3 regions of the Oceanobacillus caeni genome follow, and region 2 is predicted to be linked to each of the others. Evidence: riboswitches for the same ligand, from Rfam matches in the RefSeq annotation. Region 2 holds a riboswitch; each other region holds the start of a gene.

The links. A riboswitch is a leader RNA that binds a small molecule or an ion and turns the genes downstream of it on or off. The one in region 2 is predicted to bind thiamine pyrophosphate.
Region 1: another riboswitch for thiamine pyrophosphate. It lies ahead of ACFQ18_RS10275 (lipoate--protein ligase family protein); the one in region 2 lies ahead of ACFQ18_RS14380 (YkoF family thiamine/hydroxymethylpyrimidine-binding protein).
Region 3: another riboswitch for thiamine pyrophosphate. It lies ahead of thiW (energy coupling factor transporter S component ThiW); the one in region 2 lies ahead of ACFQ18_RS14380 (YkoF family thiamine/hydroxymethylpyrimidine-binding protein).

Annotation. Positions count from the first base shown of each region.
Region 1 is NZ_JBHTKV010000012.1:42,374-48,766, reverse strand. Features, by position in the region: gene ACFQ18_RS10290 (heavy metal translocating P-type ATPase) at 1-890, shown strand, start outside; gene ACFQ18_RS10285 (heavy-metal-associated domain-containing protein) at 982-1,191, shown strand; gene lipA (lipoyl synthase) at 1,224-2,159, opposite strand; gene ACFQ18_RS10275 (lipoate--protein ligase family protein) at 2,152-2,997, opposite strand; TPP riboswitch at 3,083-3,191, opposite strand; gene trpA (tryptophan synthase subunit alpha) at 3,255-4,046, opposite strand; gene trpB (tryptophan synthase subunit beta) at 4,048-5,244, opposite strand; gene ACFQ18_RS10260 (phosphoribosylanthranilate isomerase) at 5,222-5,860, opposite strand; gene trpC (indole-3-glycerol phosphate synthase TrpC) at 5,864-6,393, opposite strand, start outside.
Region 2 is NZ_JBHTKV010000024.1:15,670-22,062, reverse strand. Features, by position in the region: gene ACFQ18_RS14395 (exonuclease SbcCD subunit D) at 1-554, opposite strand, end outside; gene ACFQ18_RS14390 (SLAP domain-containing protein) at 911-1,342, shown strand; gene helD (RNA polymerase recycling motor HelD) at 1,495-3,807, shown strand; TPP riboswitch at 3,900-4,001, shown strand; gene ACFQ18_RS14380 (YkoF family thiamine/hydroxymethylpyrimidine-binding protein) at 4,088-4,678, shown strand; gene ACFQ18_RS14375 (ECF transporter S component) at 4,691-5,296, shown strand; gene ACFQ18_RS14370 (energy-coupling factor transporter ATPase) at 5,277-6,393, shown strand, end outside.
Region 3 is NZ_JBHTKV010000005.1:72,560-78,952, forward strand. Features, by position in the region: gene ACFQ18_RS05685 (HAMP domain-containing protein) at 1-170, opposite strand, end outside; gene ACFQ18_RS05690 (low molecular weight protein arginine phosphatase) at 186-788, opposite strand; gene ACFQ18_RS05695 (manganese efflux pump MntP) at 1,048-1,602, opposite strand; gene ACFQ18_RS05700 (L-threonylcarbamoyladenylate synthase) at 1,690-2,721, opposite strand; gene ACFQ18_RS05705 (hypothetical protein) at 3,002-3,406, opposite strand; gene spoIIR (stage II sporulation protein R) at 3,482-4,096, opposite strand; TPP riboswitch at 4,256-4,370, shown strand; gene thiW (energy coupling factor transporter S component ThiW) at 4,490-4,975, shown strand; gene tenA (thiaminase II) at 5,013-5,693, shown strand; gene thiD (bifunctional hydroxymethylpyrimidine kinase/phosphomethylpyrimidine kinase) at 5,693-6,393, shown strand, end outside.

The DNA of each region.
Region 1 (6,393 bases), on a different contig from region 2:
TACGATTGGTCGCTCAAGCTGAAACGGCTTCAGAACATCATTTAGGTAGAACAATCGTAAAAGAAGCGAATGATAGAGGAATGGAACTTTTCATGAAACCAACAGATGTTGAAGTCATGAAAGGTAATGGTATTCAAGCAACGGTAGAAGGCCATCATTTATCCATCGGAAATAGAAAATTAATGAATGCAGATGGGATCCATATGGTGGAGGAAGTATGCGCGTATGCCATAGAACGGGAGAAATTAGGAAATACAGCTATCTTTGTGGCCATTGACGGAAAAATTGCTGGAATCTTTTCCATTGCTGACCAAATTCGAGAAGATGCAGTAGAAGCACTAGCCGAGATACGTGAAAATGGAATTAAGAAGATGATTATGCTTACAGGTGATAACAAACATACAGCAGAATTAGTTGCCGAAACATTAGGGTTAGATGAATTCCATGCTGAATTACTACCAGAAAACAAAGTGGAAATGCTTATGAAGTTAAAAGCGGAAGGTCATGTTGTTGCAATGGCTGGAGATGGAATTAATGATGCACCTGCAATTGCTACAGCAGATATAGGTTTAGCGATGGGTGAAGGCGGTACAGATGTATCAATGGAAACTGCCGATGTTGTCTTAATGGCGGATCAACTTATGCAATTCTCTCATGCATACGCTTTATCCAAAGCTACGATTCGTAACATGAAACAAAACACGTTTTTCGCAGTAGGAACTGTGTTTGTCCTATTAGCTGGGGTATTAGCAGGTTCCATCCATTTAGCCTCAGGAATGTTCATTCATGAGGCAAGTGTTCTACTAGTCATTTTAAATGCAATGCGTCTTATTCGTTTTAATCATGGAAATAGGAAGGGGGGAAGAAAAGTTCCAGTTGCAGAAGTTTAAGATAAAATTGTTAAAACTTGACCTAGGTCAAAGAAAAGAAACAAAAGGGATTTTATAATAAAGGTAGAACAAAACAAAGGAGAGATTTATAATGAAAACAATAAAATTCCAATTAGAACCACTAACTTGTCCATCTTGTATTAAAAAGATTGAAACAAAACTTGGTAAAATGGATGGTGTAGAAGAAGCGAAAGTTATGTTTAACTCAAGCAAGGTGAAAGCAACGTTTAACGAGCAGGAAGTAAAAGCGGAGGAAATGAAAGAGGTAATTGAAAAATTAGGATATCCTGTTCTAAATTAAAAAGAGGCCAATAAGGGCCTCTTCATTTTTAACTAAAAGATCTGCTTTTCTTCTTGATTTTCAATGCCCTTCATATATTTAATTCGATTTTGCTTGGAGGAATTACTAACTTGTTCATCCGCATGATAGGAAGAACGAACAAGTGGGCCGGATTCACAATGTTTAAATCCTTTTTCAAGTGCAATTTCTTTTAATTCGGCAAATTCATCTGGATGATAATAGCGTTCCACATTTAAATGTTTTTTGGTTGGTTGTAGGTATTGACCGATTGTCATAATATCCACGTCATGTGCTCGTAAATCATCCATTGCTTCGATGATTTCCTCTTTGGTTTCACCTAAACCTACCATTATACTAGATTTGGTTGGTATGTCTGGTGCAATCTCCTTCACACGCTGTAATAACTGTAAGGAACGATCATACTTGGCAATAGCGCGAACTTTCTTTGTTAATCTGCGAACGGTTTCTATATTATGATTAAAAATATCCGGCTTACTATCCATTAAGGTATGTAGGCTCTCATAATCACCTTTCATATCGGAAGGTAATACCTCAATCGTACAGCCAGGATTTGCGTTTCGAATGGCACGAACGGTGTTGGCAAATACAGCGGCGCCTCCATCATCTAAATCGTCTCGAGCTACAGCGGTTACAACGACGTGCTTTAATCCCATTATTTTAACAGAATCTGCAACCCGCTTCGGTTCTCCTAAATCTAATCCACTAGGTAGACCGGTTTTGACCGCACAGAACCTACAACCGCGTGTGCAGGTATCACCTAAGATCATAAATGTTGCTGTTTGTCTTTCACTCCAACATTCATGAATATTCGGGCATCTTGCTTCCTCACAAACAGTGTTTAGACTTTTCTCACGCATTAACTTCTTTAATCCAGTATAGGACTTATTCGTGTTTAATTTAATCTTTAACCATTCAGGTTTACGGAGATATTCCTCTTGTTTAGACACTTTTAATAGACTCCTTTAGTAATCGATGATAATTCCAATCCTCTGAACGATATTTAGTCTCTGCTAGATGATGTACTTCTTCCCATTGTTGTTTTGATAATTCAAAAGGACGGAAAGTAACGTTTAATCCATGTTGAAATCCTTGATAGAATGCATCCTTCACTTCGTCAAATGATTTCTGTTTATTTGTTAGTTGGTCGATAGTGATAGCTTTGCTTTGGAAAGCATCACGTCTACGTTGTTTTATTTTTTCAGATGGGAAACGGAATAAATCATAGAGCATCTTGATATCGAGACTCATTGGTATGGACCCATGCTGCAGTAGAACACCCTTCTTCCTTGTTTGCGCATTACCTGATAACTTTTTCCCATCTACTACCATTTCGTAAAATGCGGCCTTTTCAAAACATACAGCTGTCTTTTCTTTCATGGCGCTTCTATCGGGCATGGCATAATCAACCGTGATTCCTAGATTCTTGAAACCTTCATAAAGCCCTTTTGATAGGACGTGGTAGGCTTCTTTAATAGAGGTTGGAATTTCTGGGTGATCCTCTGAAACTACAATACTGTAAGTCAATTCATTATCATGTAGTACAGCGCTTCCTCCGGTTAGACGACGAACAAATTGGCAATGATAGCTATTTACATTGTCGAAATGGATTGATTTATGTACTTTTTGAAACTGACCAGCCGATAAAGTAGGATGTGACCAACCGTAAAAGCGTAATGTTGGCGGAATTTTACCCTCACTATGCCAGTTTAATAGGGATTCATCCATTGCCATATTAACTGCTGCATCCTGATGCCCACTGTCTAAAAAGAACCATTCTTCTTGCAAAAATTACCCCTCCTCTTAAATCAAAAAGACTGCACTCCAAAAAAGAGTGCAGTCTTTTGTACAATAGATGTATCTTACATCTAAAATCCTTTTGGCTGCACTTCCCCACGCTAGTATTATCCATATCGGGTTCAAAGGGTTTAAGCAATAGGGTATTGCTATTCTCAGCGACAAAGGCTCCCCTAGTGATTATTATATTACAAATTCATCATACCAATTGGTAAATCCTGGGTAAAGTAAATTGCTTTCTTAAAATGTTATGCATGAATACTAGTTTGAATGCTTCCTTGGATTAAATTTTTCACTTCGTTGTTTTTTCCTTGGTGTAAGAGGTCAACAATTTTACTACCAACGATAACCCCATCACAGTGAGAACTTAACTCATGCGCTTGTTCCACAGTAGATACACCAAATCCTGCTAATACAGGAACGGTACTATATTTCTTTAGGTTTTCTAAATAGCTTTTTACATTGTCGCCATGGGAACTTCTAGCGCCCGTAGTCCCCATTACGGCTACAGCATAAAGGAAACCTTCTGATTTACTTGCGATTTCTTTTAATCGTTCCTCTGGACTAGTCATAGCAGCAAGGCGAATAAATGCTATTTTCTCATTTTTTAAGTGGGTTGCAATCGGGCCTTCTTCTTCCATTGGGACATCTGGGATAATGATACCGTCTACCCCAGAATCCGCACAGTCCTTAGCAAACTGTTCCATTCCATAACGATAGATTGGGTTTACGTAGGTCATTAAAATAATCGGAATGGAGCGGTCTACCTTCGTTGACTTCAGAAATTCTAAAATGGATGCTAATGATGTACCATTAGCTAAAGCACGAATTCCAGCTTCTTGTATGGTTGGACCATCAGCGATTGGATCGGAAAAAGGAATGCCTAATTCAATGGCGGAAGCTCCACTTTCCTGTAAAAAGTTAATACGTTCTTCTAATAGATCTAATCCGCCATCACCAGCCATGATATAAGGAACAAACAAATTTTGGTTGGCTGCCTGTTTTTGTTGTAATGCCTGTTCTAGTTTTTGTCTCCCCATCTTATTCTGCCTCCAATCTAGCTTTTACTTGTTCCACGTCTTTGTCCCCACGACCAGAAAGACAGATTACTAGTGTTTCTTTAGAAGTCATTTCTTTTGCTAGTTTCATTGCAAGTGCAACAGCATGAGAGCTTTCTAAAGCTGGGATAATACCTTCTGTTTTCGATAAGAATTGAAATGCCTCTAGTGCTTCCTCGTCTGTAATTGGTTTGTATGTTGCTCGTTTTGTAACGTGTAAATGGCTGTGTTCTGGTCCGATTCCTGGATAATCCAATCCTGCTGAAATAGAGAAGGCTTCTTTTACTTGCCCGTTTTCATCCTGTAATAGATGAGACAACGTACCGTGAAAGATTCCAAGTTTTCCTTTGGTTAAAGATGCGGCGTGATCCTTTGTCTCGACACCTAAACCTGCAGCTTCTGCTCCATATAATTTTACTTCTTCGTCTTCAATAAATGGGTGAAACATGCCGATGGAATTACTTCCACCACCAACACAGGCTACGACAGCGTCAGGTAACTTCCCAGTTTGTTCGATGATTTGGAGCTTTGTTTCCTTACCTATAACGGATTGAAGGTCACGAACCATTTTAGGGAATGGGTGTGGTCCAACGGCCGATCCAAGAATATAGTGCGTATCATTCACATGACTAGCCCAATAACGTAGGGCTTCATTGGTTGCATCTTTCAATGTTGAGCTTCCCTGAGAGACACTACGCACCTCGGCACCTAATAGTTCCATACGAAATACATTAAGCTTCTGGCGTTTCATGTCTTCAGCACCCATGAATACGATACAATCAAGACCTAGAAGAGCACAAACGGTAGCAGTTGCCACTCCATGTTGCCCAGCACCGGTCTCTGCAACCACTTTTTTCTTACCCATTCTTATAGTTAGTAACGCCTGACCAATTGTGTTATTGATTTTATGCGCCCCAGTATGATTAAGGTCTTCCCGTTTTAAAAAGATTTTTGGACCACCTAGTTGTTTGGATAATTGTTCCGCGTAGTATAATGGTGTTTCTCTTCCTATATATTGTTTTAAATAGTAATCCAGTTCCTCTGTAAAGGAAGGATCAACCATAGCTTCCTCGTAAGCTTTTTCTAATTCTATTAATGCGGGCATTAATAATTCTGGTACAAACTGTCCTCCAAATTCTCCGTATCTTCCTTTATTATCAGGCATGGTGTACGTTGTCAATGTTCTCATCCTTTCTTGTTTGTTTAGCTATTTGGATAAATTGCTTTATTTTTTTATGATCCTTCACGCCATCTGTTTCAACGCCACTAGATACATCGACGCCTGCTGGGTTAATTGTAGTAATAGCTTCTCGAACGTTTTCAGTGTTTAGTCCACCTGCAAGCAGAATTTTACTGGAATCAATCGTAAGTTGATGAACTAATTCCCAATCAAATGTCTTTCCGTTTCCGCCTCGGTATTTACCTTTAGGACTATCTAATAGGTAAAAATCACAAGGATAATCAGAAATCGTAGAGACAGTTTCGGGTTCCATGGCAAAGGCCTTAATGACTTTATAAGGAATCCTTCGGGCGATATCAGGTGTTTCATCCCCATGTAATTGGATATAATCTAATCCAACCGTTTCGGCGATTTCTATCATTTTATCAATGGATTCATTTACGAATACGCCAACTTTTTTCACGTGATCTGGAATGGTTTCAGCAATTTTGGTAGCTTCTTCCGGTTCTATCTTCCGCTTACTTTTGGCAAAAACGAAGCCAATTAAATTTGCCCCATTTTCTACGGCAACCTCAGCAGCTGCTTTGGTCTGAATACCACATATCTTAACGAGCATGAATCATTTAGCTCCTTTCAATAGAAGGGGAACCTTTAATTCTCGGAAGGCCTCATCGATATCATCCGCTAGCATAAGTGTTTCTCCGACTAAAATTACCTTTGCACCAGCATCTCTAGCACGAATGACATCTTGCTGTGTTTTCATGCCACTTTCGCTGATTAGGATAGTGTCAGGATTTGTTACCATGGATGCTAGTTTTTCTGTAGTAGCTATATTAACGTCAAATGTCTTTAAGTTTCGGTTATTAATCCCGATAATCTCGGGATTTAATTTCAAGGCACGTTCCATTTCTTCTTCATTATGCACTTCAACGAGAATCTCCAAATCTAGGTTCTTTGCATAGTGATAAAGTTTTTCTAAATTTGTATCATCAAGTGCAGCGACAATTAGAAGGATAATATTCGCACCTGCTGCTTTAGCGCGGTCAATTTGAATCGAATCGATTATAAAGTCCTTACACAAAATAGGTAGGTTAACTGCCTTCCTTACTTCACGTAGATCCTCCATCGTTCCATTAAAAAATGCTGGAT
Region 2 (6,393 bases):
TCTTCTCCAAATGGCGTAACAAAAGCATGTCCAACATACACATGACGTACATTTGTATTTAATTGTTCGTTTATTTTTTCAATCGTTTTCTTTGTAGCATCATCATGACTTCGTATTTCATCGTCCTCAAGAATTCTTCGTACGACACTTGGGTCACAATATGGAACAAGATGGAAATGTACCTCCCCATGCTCATCATTCAAAACAACTGGAGTAAAGTCGTTTGTATAGTTACCAATGATATGAAATCCTTTTTCCTTCATGATACTACTGCCGAAATTCAATCTACCTGGACTATCATGATTACCCGCAACAGCAAGGACAGGGGTATTAAGCTTTATTACAATCGTTTCAAGAACTTCATCCAATAAATGGACAGCTTCAGTTGGAGGTACAGCACGATCATATAAGTCACCTGCAATGATAACCACATCGGGCTTTTCCTCTTCTACCGCTTCAACGAATTGCTTTAATACAAAACGCTGATCATCCGTCATATACACCCCTTGAACTAATTTTCCAAGATGCCAATCTGCCGTATGAAAAAACTTCATTATTATCCATGCTCCCTTCTATTCTCATTTAACATATATTTCATTCATTTTTTTAGTTTTATATTTTCATTAATATAGAAGACTTCTATCAGTAGGGTTTTTCCTTCATCCCCTACTGATGGTTAGTCACACTTATCGGATCTTTTCAGGCAGTTGATCTGCCACCTACTCCTTCCCCAGAAGCTTGAGGTGGGATAAACTATAAATCCTTCGTTCTATTATACCATTTTTCAAATTGAAATTAGATTAGTATAGCCTGGTTTTAAAAATGCTAGGATGAGTTTAGCTATTTTGGAATTCCCGTTTAATCCTGTATGATATGGGTATACGTTTAAATACAATTGGAGGTTATCATCGTGACTCAGACATTACAATTTGAAGCGGCTTGGGACAAAACGATAGCAAATAAAGACAGAGAAAAAATAAAGCAGGAATTTATAAGGGTAAAAGAGAATCTTTCAAAGGAAGAAAAAATACAATTTACCACTTTGGGACATGCAATCAATCATAAAGGGGAATTACTAGTAACGGTTCTCGTTCATAATACCTCCAATTCGGATTTCACTTTTCACCATGACACGATTCAGTATCATGCAAATGGTGAATTAATTGCCGGGCATATCTTCACCATTCCTAGATTAGTTATTGAAAAAGAAACAAGTATACCTTGGACATTTATTTTTCCTAAACAACAAATATTAAAAAAAGAAATTCCTTCAAATGGGGTAATACTAATAAATAAGACTTCCATCAGTGGAGGATTTCCTTCATCCACCACTGATAGATAGTATACGGACAATTGATCTCCCACCTACCTTCTTTGTTTCCCCAGAAGCTTGAGGTGGGATAAAATAATGAACGTTTTTTTCGACTCATATTATAAATGTCTTTTAATAACAATAAGAATATATTATATCGCTTTTGAACGGGGTTGATTGAAATGAATAAGGAATCGGAAAATCAAATAAAAGATGAATTAGCTGAAAGGCAGAGATTGGAAGACGTCATTCAGGTTATTAAAAAGAAAAAAATAGCACTGAAGGAGAAAGCCTCGGGTCTAAGAGAGAGTATTATCGATCTTAGAAAGGATTTTTGGGATGATGTTACGGTAAACCTAGACGAACCAGACGATATAATTGAAACACAAGCTAGTTTAAAACAGCAAGCTGAATTTTTAGCTGAACGTGAACGGTCACATGGAAATATAGATCATGAGAGAAAAACATTAGATTCGTTACAAGACTCACCTTATTTTGGCAGAATTGACTTTAAGGAAAACCAGACAAAGGAAGAGGAAAAAATCTACATTGGTAAGGCTTCTCTGATGGATGAAAAGGATGAGAATTTTCTCGTATATGATTGGCGTGCACCTATATCAAGCATGTATTATGACTACGCTCCAGGACCTGCTCAATATGAATCGACGGAAGATACCATAAATGGTGAAATAACATTAAAAAGGCAATATATTATTAGGCAAGGTCAGATGAAAGGTATGTTTGACACCGGCCTCACAATCGGAGATACCCTACTTCAGCATGCTCTTGGTAATAATGCTAACACAAAAATGCAAAGCATCGTTGCAACGATCCAAAAGGAACAAAATAAAATTATTCGTAACGAACGGAGTAATCTTTTAATTGTGCAAGGAGTGGCTGGAAGTGGAAAAACGTCAGCCGCATTACAGCGCGTAGCCTATTTAATGTATCGTTTTCGTGAAGAGTTAAATGCAAATGACCTTCTCCTTCTTTCACCAAATCCACTATTCTCAAGTTATATCATCAATGTACTTCCGGAATTAGGAGAGACAAATATTGGCCAATCTACCTTCTTACAATTTTTAAGAAAAAGGATTGAAAAAAACATTGAAATTGAATCTCCTTTTGAACAAATCGAGTACACCCTTACAGAACGACATAAGGATAAAAACGATATACGAGTTATAAATATGGACTATAAATCAAGCTTATATTTTAAACAGATGATTGATTCCTATATTTCTTATTTAAACCATACTGGAATTCTTTTTAAAAACATTAAATTTAGAAACGAAATTATCCTATCAAAAGAGGAAATTACTCGATATTTTTATGCACTTGATTCTAGCATTTCTATTCCAAATAAATTGGAACTTGTTTCTAAATGGCTTTTAAAGGAAATTCGTCATATCCAACAAAAGGAAGTTTCTGAAGACTGGGTTTTGGAAGAAATGCAATTATTAGACAAAGAAGATTACCAGAAGGCATTCACTTATAGTCAGGATATGTATGGTGATGAAGATGACCCGCTTCAAGAAGAAATGTTTTTGCGTAAAGAAGTGATTCAGCGGGCATTTGCCCCAATTAAAAAACAAATTAAACGATTGAAGTTTGTCCATGTGCTTGCCACGTACAGGAACCTTTTTGAAAAATGGGAACCAAATCTAAAACCAAAGAATTGGGAAACAATCGCTACATTTACTGTAAAACATTTAAACAAGCGCTATTTAACGTGGGAAGATGCTACACCATATGTATATTTCAAAGGAAAAATTCTTGGACACGATGCAGACCGTTCTATACGTCATTTATTTATTGACGAGGCACAGGATTATTCTGCTTTCCAATTTGCATTTATAAGACATATTTTCCCTTATACGAGAATGACACTTCTAGGCGATGTTAACCAGGGAATATACGCTCATACGACAAGTGAAAATCCTCTTATCCCGGATGCGGTGGAAAGTAACCATGAACGAATTACCTTAACAAAAAGTTATCGATCAACAAAAGAAATTGTAGAATTCTCAAAACACTTTGCTCCCGGTCATTCCATTATTGAACCTTTTGAACGGGAAGGAAAAAAACCTACCCTGCTTCAAACTGAAAATAACTTAGTTCAAACATTGTTATTGGAAATTGAAAAACTACGTAGATATGGTCATGAAACCATCGCACTAATTTGTAAAACAATGGAGGAAACAAATCAGATTTATGAATTACTACGGAAAGAAATTGATTTATATCCAATTAATGAAGAAACTTTTTCTTTTGAAAAAGGCATTTTGGTACTTCCTGTCTATTTAGCAAAAGGGATTGAATTTGATGCAGTTATTATTCCAGATGCATCAAGTAATCAATACAATCGGGAATCTGAGCGAGCGTTATTCTATACAGCATGCACTAGGGCCATGCATGATTTAACAATGGTCTCACCAGGGGAACCTTGCTTGTTTATTAAAGAAGCGGATAACGATACGTTTAAGGTGGGATAGTCTCCCACCTTTTTATTTACCAACAGATGAGCCCTTTACAAAAATCATAAAGTATGTTTTATTCATAATAGAAGAAAAATTGCATATCCGAAAGTTAGCACTAGGGGAGCTACGGTGTGTGGCTGAGAAGAGAAATCTGACCCTTATTACCCGATCTAGATAATACTAGCGTGGGGAAGTGCGGTTCACTGTATGATTCAATGAAACTTAAATACATACATGTAAACTGCATTCCCATACGGAGTGCAGTTTTTTTATTATTATTTTAGGAGGAGATTTTATGAGCAACTATTGTGGGACAAGTAGAATTGCAGGATGTCAGTTTAGTCTACATCCGATGAGTGACCGGTTTGTAGATATTATTCTATCAACACTGGAAGAGGTCGATACATCAAAAGTATGGAAGAATACAGATGATGTGAGCACATGTATTCGGGGGAAAATGGTTCATGTTTTTGATGTAACAAAGGCCATTTTCCTTCATGCAGCAAAAACGGGAGAGCATGTTGCTATGAACGGAACCTTTTCTATTGGTTGCCCGGGGGATTCAGATGCCGATGTGTACATGGATGAAACAGATACCCCGTTGAACGAAGAAAAGGTGAAGTCCATCTCCCAAGTCGCTGGTTGTAAATTTTCTCTTTATCCGTTAGGAAGAGAAGATTATATGGATAAAATCTATGAACAAATCGATTTATCCAAACACCGTAACGTTAAAGTAATATCTACCCATTATGCTACAAGATTGGATGGAGATGTGCATAATCTCTTTCAAGCATTATATGAATCTTTTAAACTTATTCAGGATCAAGTTTCTCATGTTACGATGACATTTAGTCTTTCTGCGAATAGTCCAACGAATCAAGCATAAGGAGTTTGTAAAATGACAAATCAGTGGAAATTAAAAGAAATAGTTCTTATGTCCATATTAGGTGTCGTATTTGGGATTATATATTTAGCCTTTTTCTTAGTTGGTCAGGTTATCCAAAATATTCTTGCCCCATTTGGTCTAGCTCCATTTGGTTATGAGATTATTTTTGGAATATGGTTTATTGTTTCTATCGTGGCGGCTTACATATTGCGTAAACCAGGAGTTGCCTTTACCGCAGAAGTAATTGCAGGAATTACCGAAGTGTTACTAGGAACTACTGCAGGACCGGGACTTATTCTTTCTGCTGCGGTCCAAGGTGCAGGTGCAGAACTCGCATTTGCTTTGACAAAATGGAAAGATTATCGATTACGCGTGTTAATATTTTCCGGTATGTCCGCAGCGCTGATTAGTTTTGTATGGCACCTATTTTACGCTGGAAACATTACATTAACACCATGGTTACTTGTTGCTACATTAGTTGTGCGTGTAATCAGCGGAGCACTCCTTGCAGGGGTTCTAGGGAAATGGATAAGTGATCAACTTGCAAAAACAGATGTACTACGTGGATATGCATTAGGAAAGGAGCTGCAAAAACGACGTGAAACAGGAGCAGCGTAGACCTCTACTTCTTATCGAAAACTTTTCATTTGACTATGAAAGCTTAGACCAACCAATAATTAATAGAATCCAATTTTCGTTGAATAAAAATGAGACGACTATTCTTATGGGGTCTAGCGGTTCTGGGAAAAGCAGCCTCGCCCTTTGTTTAAATGGATTGTACCCTGATGCCGTTGAAGGTGTTTCTTCCGGTGAAATCTATTATCGTGGAAAAAACATACGTGATTTCAAAAAAGGAGAATTAAATCAGGAAATCGGGATTGTTTTTCAGGATCCTGAAAGCCAATTTTGTATGATTACAATAGAAGATGAACTCGCGTTCACGTTGGAAAACATTAAGACCCCTCCTTCCGAGATGGCTCGGCGCATCTCGGAGGTATTAAAATTAGTCGGAATGGATGGGTTACAGAATAGAAAAATTCATGAGTTATCAGGTGGACAAAAGCAGAAGATCGCCCTAGCATCTGTTCTTCTGCTTGAACCTAATATGTTAATTTTAGATGAGCCTACAGCAAATTTGGACCCTGTTTCTAGTCTTGAGTTTATTCAGTTAATTAAATGTGTTCAGGAAAAACATCAATTAGCCGTTCTTATTATTGAGCATCAAGCAGATGATTGGCTAGATATCGTAGACAGAGTCCTTGTGATGGGAAGAAGTGGCGAACTGATTGCGGATGGAAATGTGAATTCTATCTTTATGGAAAAGAAAACATTATTGGAGCAAGAAGGCGTATTTTTACCAAAACGATTTTCCAATACTGCTGATTCCTTTCGCAACTTCAACCATCGTATCCTCCCTTCAGAAGATGTGATTTTAACTGTAAAAGACATGAGTTTCTATCGAAAGAAACAAATCATTTTGAATGAAATAAATTTAAACATACGGAGCGGGGAATTCATCGCAATTATTGGAGAAAACGGAGCTGGTAAGTCTACACTACTACAATTAATGGCTGGATTATTAACCCCATTTAAAGGAAATATTTACTTTTTCGATAAACCAATGGAACATTGGGACCAAAAAGAACTTAGAAAACGAATGGGATACGTTTTTCAAAATCCAGAACATCAATTTATTACGGACACCGTGTTGGAGG
Region 3 (6,393 bases), on a different contig from region 2:
CCAAATAAGGTGAGAATGGTATACCAATGCAACGGTATCTGTATATACATTCGTACATAGTCATATAAAATATAAATGAAAAAGGCACTTGTTCCATACGTAATCATAGCTAATATCGTAATGAATAAAACCAATTTCAAGCGTAAACTAAAGCGATACTTTCTCCTCATAAGTTGCTCCCCCGATTATTGTTTTATCTTCTGAATTAGTAGGTCAATATATTGATCTAGTTCCTTTAAAGTATTTTGGTAAATGGTCAAACTTCCACCGAACGGATCCGATATATCGTAATTAATTAAGCTAGCTTCCAAGCTGCGAATCGTTGCAATATCTTCTTGTAATAGTTGATCCGTTAAAATTTCTAATTCATACTCTGGTAGTTTGCTATTTTGCTGTTTGATTTGCAAACGTTTCTCTTCTAAGACCGCATACGCCTTTTTCAATTCATCCCACACTCTTTTATCGGAATCAAGTACAAATTCCTTTAGCGTATAATACTTTTCTTGTTGATTTGGAAAATCCATAATCAAAGATTGTTTATGCTGTGAGGTCATTGTTAACACAACATCCGCCCATGTTAACAATGGTATTGTCACTGGTTGAGACTTATGATCTATATCAATATTATGTTCTTTTAATACTTGAACTGTCTTATCATTTGCTCGCTGATTATAACCCGCAAAGATGCCTGCTGATTGCACCTCGACTTCTGGCAGTTTATTTTTTAATAGGGCTTCTGCCATCGGACTACGACATGTATTTCCCGTACATACAAATAAAATTTTCATAATGGTACCTCCATTTTGTTCTCCTTTTCACAATCTCATAATTCAAATATATCACATTCTAATCCAACATTGTTCAAATTTTTGTCAAAAACCTAACTAAAGGCGCTTTCAAAAAAAGGATAAAAAGAACCGAGCTCGGACACGGGCGATAGTAATAGATTTTCCATTATTTCCTATTGAAAAAACATCGAATGTCATTTTTACGAGACCTTTTGAACACCCTCTAAAGAGAAAAGGACCCTTGCCTTAACAAGAATCCTTAACCTATTAATAAATTCAAACCAAACCCACATAAAATACTTCCACCAAGTATTTCACTATATATTCCCAAAAATCCGTGCACTTTTCGTCCTAAAAGGAGCCCAATCCAGGTAAGTAACATACTTATAACACCAAAAGTGATGATAACAATCGCAGTTTTGGCACCGTACATTCCTAAACCTAAACCAACTGAAAAACTATCCAAGCTCACGGTAAAAGCAATTGCTAATAACCCAAATCCTTTAGGGTCTAACATTTGCTTAGAGTCATGAATAAAGGCATTAATGATCATCTGAATCCCAATTCCTAGTAACAACACACCCCCAGCTAGTACTGCAAAGTTTCCAATCGCACCAGATATAAATTTTCCTAAAATAATTCCGATTAATGGCATCATGATGTGGAATACTCCAATTGCTAGTCCGACTAAAGCAATTCGTTTTAGTCGCAACTTTTGCATTCCCAATCCAAGACTTACCGAGAAAGCATCCATTCCTAAAGCAAATGCCATAAAAAGAAAGGAAATTATTTCTTCTATGTAGGATCCAGTCATAAATTAACCCCCTAGAGCATGCTTGTAAACTATATGCATGTCCTAGGGGGAATATGAGTGGATGGTATATGAAGTTATATTCTCTTATCAAATTCCTTCTACTATATATTCTGTTGCTGCCTTTTGTAATCGATTCATGACCGCCTGACCAACCCCTGAATCGGAAAAAGCTTCACAAATGATAAGGTCAACATCACCCTGTTTATATTTACGTAATCCATCATATAGATGAGTAGCAATTTCATGGATGTTATCCCCAAGTGGATAGCTATCTTCAACTTCAAGTTTTGCAGATGTTTGTGAACTAGCGAGCACTCCTATTTTTTTCCCTTTTTCACGCTCATCATTAATTAACTGTTGAATTTTTTCCACAGATCCTTTGACTAACCACATAGGTACTTCTGGGGAATAGTGGCGATACTTCATTCCCGGTGCTTTTGGCTTTTCGTTTTTATTCGCAAGGGATGGGTCCACTATTACCGTTCCGACTACTTCTTCTAATTGCTCTTTCGTCACTCCACCTGGTCTAAGGATAATGGGGATAACTTGTGTACAGTCGAGGACAGTAGATTCTACCCCTACACCAGTCGCACCGCCATCTAATAATCCGGATATTTTACCTTGCAAATCTTCCCATACGTGATCCGCTAATGTCGGACTAGGTTTTCCCGAAACATTGGCACTAGGTGCTGCAATTGGGATATCACATGTTTTCAATAACTCCCTAGCAACAGGGTGATCCGGAATTCGAACTCCTACTGTGGATAATCCTGCCGTGACATTTTCCGCACATGTCCCATTTGTTGGTAAAATATATGTTATTGGACCTGGTGAAAAAAGATCCATTAACTTTTCAGCATATGGTGGAATATTATCCACAAGTCTTTTTAATTGTTCCTTTGTCGCAACATGTGCAATTAGTGGATTATCCTGTGGACGGCCTTTCGCTGTAAAAATCTTTGCTACCGCATTTTCGTTCGTCGCATCCGCACCAAGACCATATACGGTTTCAGTAGGGAAAGCCACTGTTTCACCCGATCTTAGTAGCGCCGCAGCCTCCTCTATTGCATCCTTATCCATTGACTCGTTTATCGTTACATTCCATCGTTTTGTTTCCATATCACTAGTTCCCTCTTTTCTCTATTTCTATATTTTAGAGGAATGAGGGAAAATAATAAAGCATGAAGAAATTATCCACAAGGGCTTTCCCATCATTTAAACTCTTTTCACTTACATTTGTCGTTTTATACACATATATGTCGAATTGCCAACAGTTTTCTAACAAGTTATGCACAAGAGCTTGTGGATTGTGTGCATATGTTTTTAAAATTTTCCATACAATTCGGTCCGTTCTTCCTATAAAGTTGACTTCCATCAGTGGACAACCCCATCTTCATTATTAAGAAACGTTATATGTCCACCAACTTCCTTTTTTAAGTGGATATTTGTCCACAAAACTCGCATCTTTTTGTGGATGGAATTGCAGCGCTTCCAATAATATATCCACAACTGGTTGATGACTGTGTACATAAACACTTTTTGCTTTCAAAGACTTTGCGATTGTTAAAATAGATTCCAGTAATACTGGTAATTTATTTGCTTCGGTTCTTGTAATATATAATTGTTTTAACCAATAAGCATCTTTTTCATCCATTTCATCTAAAATAAAACAACCTTCAATTTTGGAATTAATTTTTACCACGAATCCCTTTTCCACTAAACTATTCCTATCTAGATTTTCATTCCGCTTAAAAAAGTCCTCTAACATCACATCTGAAACTTCATTTGCCGGTATAATATGCATGTTCGTCACCCCTTCTATTAAATGTAATAGATTGATTCTTTCTGTTTCTATCATCCTATGCACGAAATAGAGGAACTATGACCATCCTAACCATTCAAATAAGAAAAATTTTACTTCCTTTTCTTCTTCTTCCTGCTCTTCTTCTAATTCCAATTCTTCTGCCTCTTCTGCATCCGCTGCAGACACACTCGTTCCAAATGAGAAGTCTAGGAAGCATAGCGGTGGAAATAATACGCACCACCAGTTATCCCCTTTCCCTTCTCCAATGGTAATTAAAATTGCTTCATATTTTCCCGCAGGATATAAGTAAGAATCATAGAGTTTTGTTGGGAATTCTACATTTTTGCCATATTCAACCGTGAATTCATTTTCAAATCCTTCTTCTTCTATTACGTTGGCTACAATTTCTTCCACTTCCGGCAATCTATTTTGAATTAATTGACGTGCTTCTTCAATATCTGTCATATATTCAACCCAGCTAGATACTTCTTTGTTTACTTCATCCCTAACTTTACGTTTTAATTCTTGATCCTTATCGTCATCACTATTTGCTAAAATACGAAGACGAATCGCTTCATCTGGAATCACTTGATACTCCTGATCTATTCCTTTCCCTTGACTAGTACCTGTGTTTGGAAAAGTAAAAAATAATATAATAAATATAAATGCGGTAAATAATAATTTTTTCATCTTTATTTTCCTCCCCTGTTCTCTTAATTCTATTATGGACAGGAGGGAAGTATTTTAAACTAGTAATCTACTATTTATTTTTAATCTTTGATCTAATCAAGTGACAATAGCAACTTTCTTTGTTATGGTTAGTTTGTAAGTGCTTCATTTAATATAAAGATTTACTACTAGGGGTGCCCAAAAGGTGTGGGCTGAGAGGGAAGCGAATACACTTCCTGACTCTTATGAACCTGATCTGGATAATACCAGCGGAGGGAAGTAGTCGGACGTTTCCATTTCAATCTGTCCACCTATTTCAGCTTATCAAGCCAGGTTCAATAAGAATCTGGCTTTTTTGGTGGGTAAAAATGGATATACGCTTTTACTACCTCTAGTAATCTAGGGAGGTATGGGATGAATCGAACACGTTTATTAACTACAATGGCTGTGCTTATCGCAATGGGAACATTCACAGCTCAGCTTGTCTGGTTTCCAGCAGGTATTGCGAGAGCATATCCTGTCCAGCATGCAATTAATATTGTTGCAGCTGTGACACTTGGACCGGGGCCAGCAGTGATTATCGCTTTTATGATTAGTCTGCTTCGTAATTTGCTCGGCCTTGGAACATTATTAGCTTTTCCAGGAAGCATGATTGGTGCATTTTTGGCAGCTTACTTTTATAGAATGTCGGGGAAAAATGCATTGGCCGCTCTTGGAGAAAGTATCGGCAGCGGAGTTATTGGCGCACTCTTCGCTGTGCCATTTGCCTATATCTTTATGGGAAATTCAGTTGGTGCTCTAGCGTTTGTACCGCCATTTATTGTAAGCAGTACAACAGGAGCAATCATCGGTGTGTTTATCGTATCACGAATGAAGATTAAAAATATAATACGAATTTAACTATGAAACTACTAACAAAAGCAAGGAGGCTTTTTCAATGACTTTCACAGACGAATTAAGAAAAGAAAACGACGATATTTATCAACTTATTTTTAATCACCCTTTTGTTCAAGGGATAGGAAAAGGGGAACTTCCTAAACAAGCGGTTGAACATTATATTAAAGCTGATTTTGAATTTTTAAATGCATTTGTACAGGTGTATAGTATCGCACTCTCCAAATCTACAAACCGAGAGGATATGGCATATTTTCATGAGCAAATTCAGTTTACACTGTATGATGAAGTCCAGCCACATCTAAACTTCTCAGATTATATAGGAGTTCGTTTTGAAGATCTCCAAGGTCACCCACTCCCACCATCAGGAGATCATTATATTAAGCATATGCTCTACCATGCTAATATGGGGAGTTTAGGTGAAACCTTAAGTGCATTATTGCCTTGTCCTTGGACGTATTTGGAAATTGGACAGGAATTAATAAAAAAATATCAGCCAACGAAGGACCACCCTTTCTATAAATGGATTCACTTTTACGCAGAATCCGGTCACGAGACAGAGCAAATGCGGAAACGATTAGACGCTTTTGCAGCTAATGCTTCCACGGAAGAGAAGTTACGGATGAAGGATGCCTTTCGCAAAAGCTGTCAACTTGAATTAGCATTTTGGGAAATGTCTTATACATGTGAGGAATGGCCTAGTAACAAGGCGGTGACACAATAATGGAAAAAGTTGCAACAGCGCTCACAATCGCTGGAACAGACCCTAGTGGTGGAGCTGGAATCCAGGCAGATTTAAAAACATTCCAAGAAGTACAAAGCTACGGCATGTCTGTCATCACATCTGTCGTAGCCCAAAATACAACAGGAGTACAAGCAATTCACCACGTACCATTAGAAATGATTGAACAACAACTAGATGCTGTTATTTCGGATATACCAATCCTTGCATTTAAGACAGGAATGATTGCAAACATAGATATGATGAAAGTAATTGCGGAAAAAATCCCACAAATCCGCGCCCCATATGTAATGGATCCCGTTATGGTTGCAACAAGTGGAGATGCTTTAATTGAAGCGGAGGCTCGTGACTTTTTACGCGAGCGCCTTTTACCTTTCACATCACTTGTGACACCGAATATTCCAGAAGCGGAATTTTTGACAGGGGAAAAGATTGATTCAACGGATGATATGAAGCAAGCTGCAGTAGTATTAGTGGAGAGGTTTGGTGCCGGGGCCGCTTTAGTCAAAGGTGGGCATATGGAGGGAGAAGCAACAGATTTTCTTTATGATGGTTCAAGCCTTCACACATTTTCATCGGAGAGAATTGACACGAAGAATACGCACGGAACGGGTTGTACGTATTCAGCTGCGATTACTGCCTATTTAAGTCAGGGATTAAATTTATATGAAGCGGTAAAGGC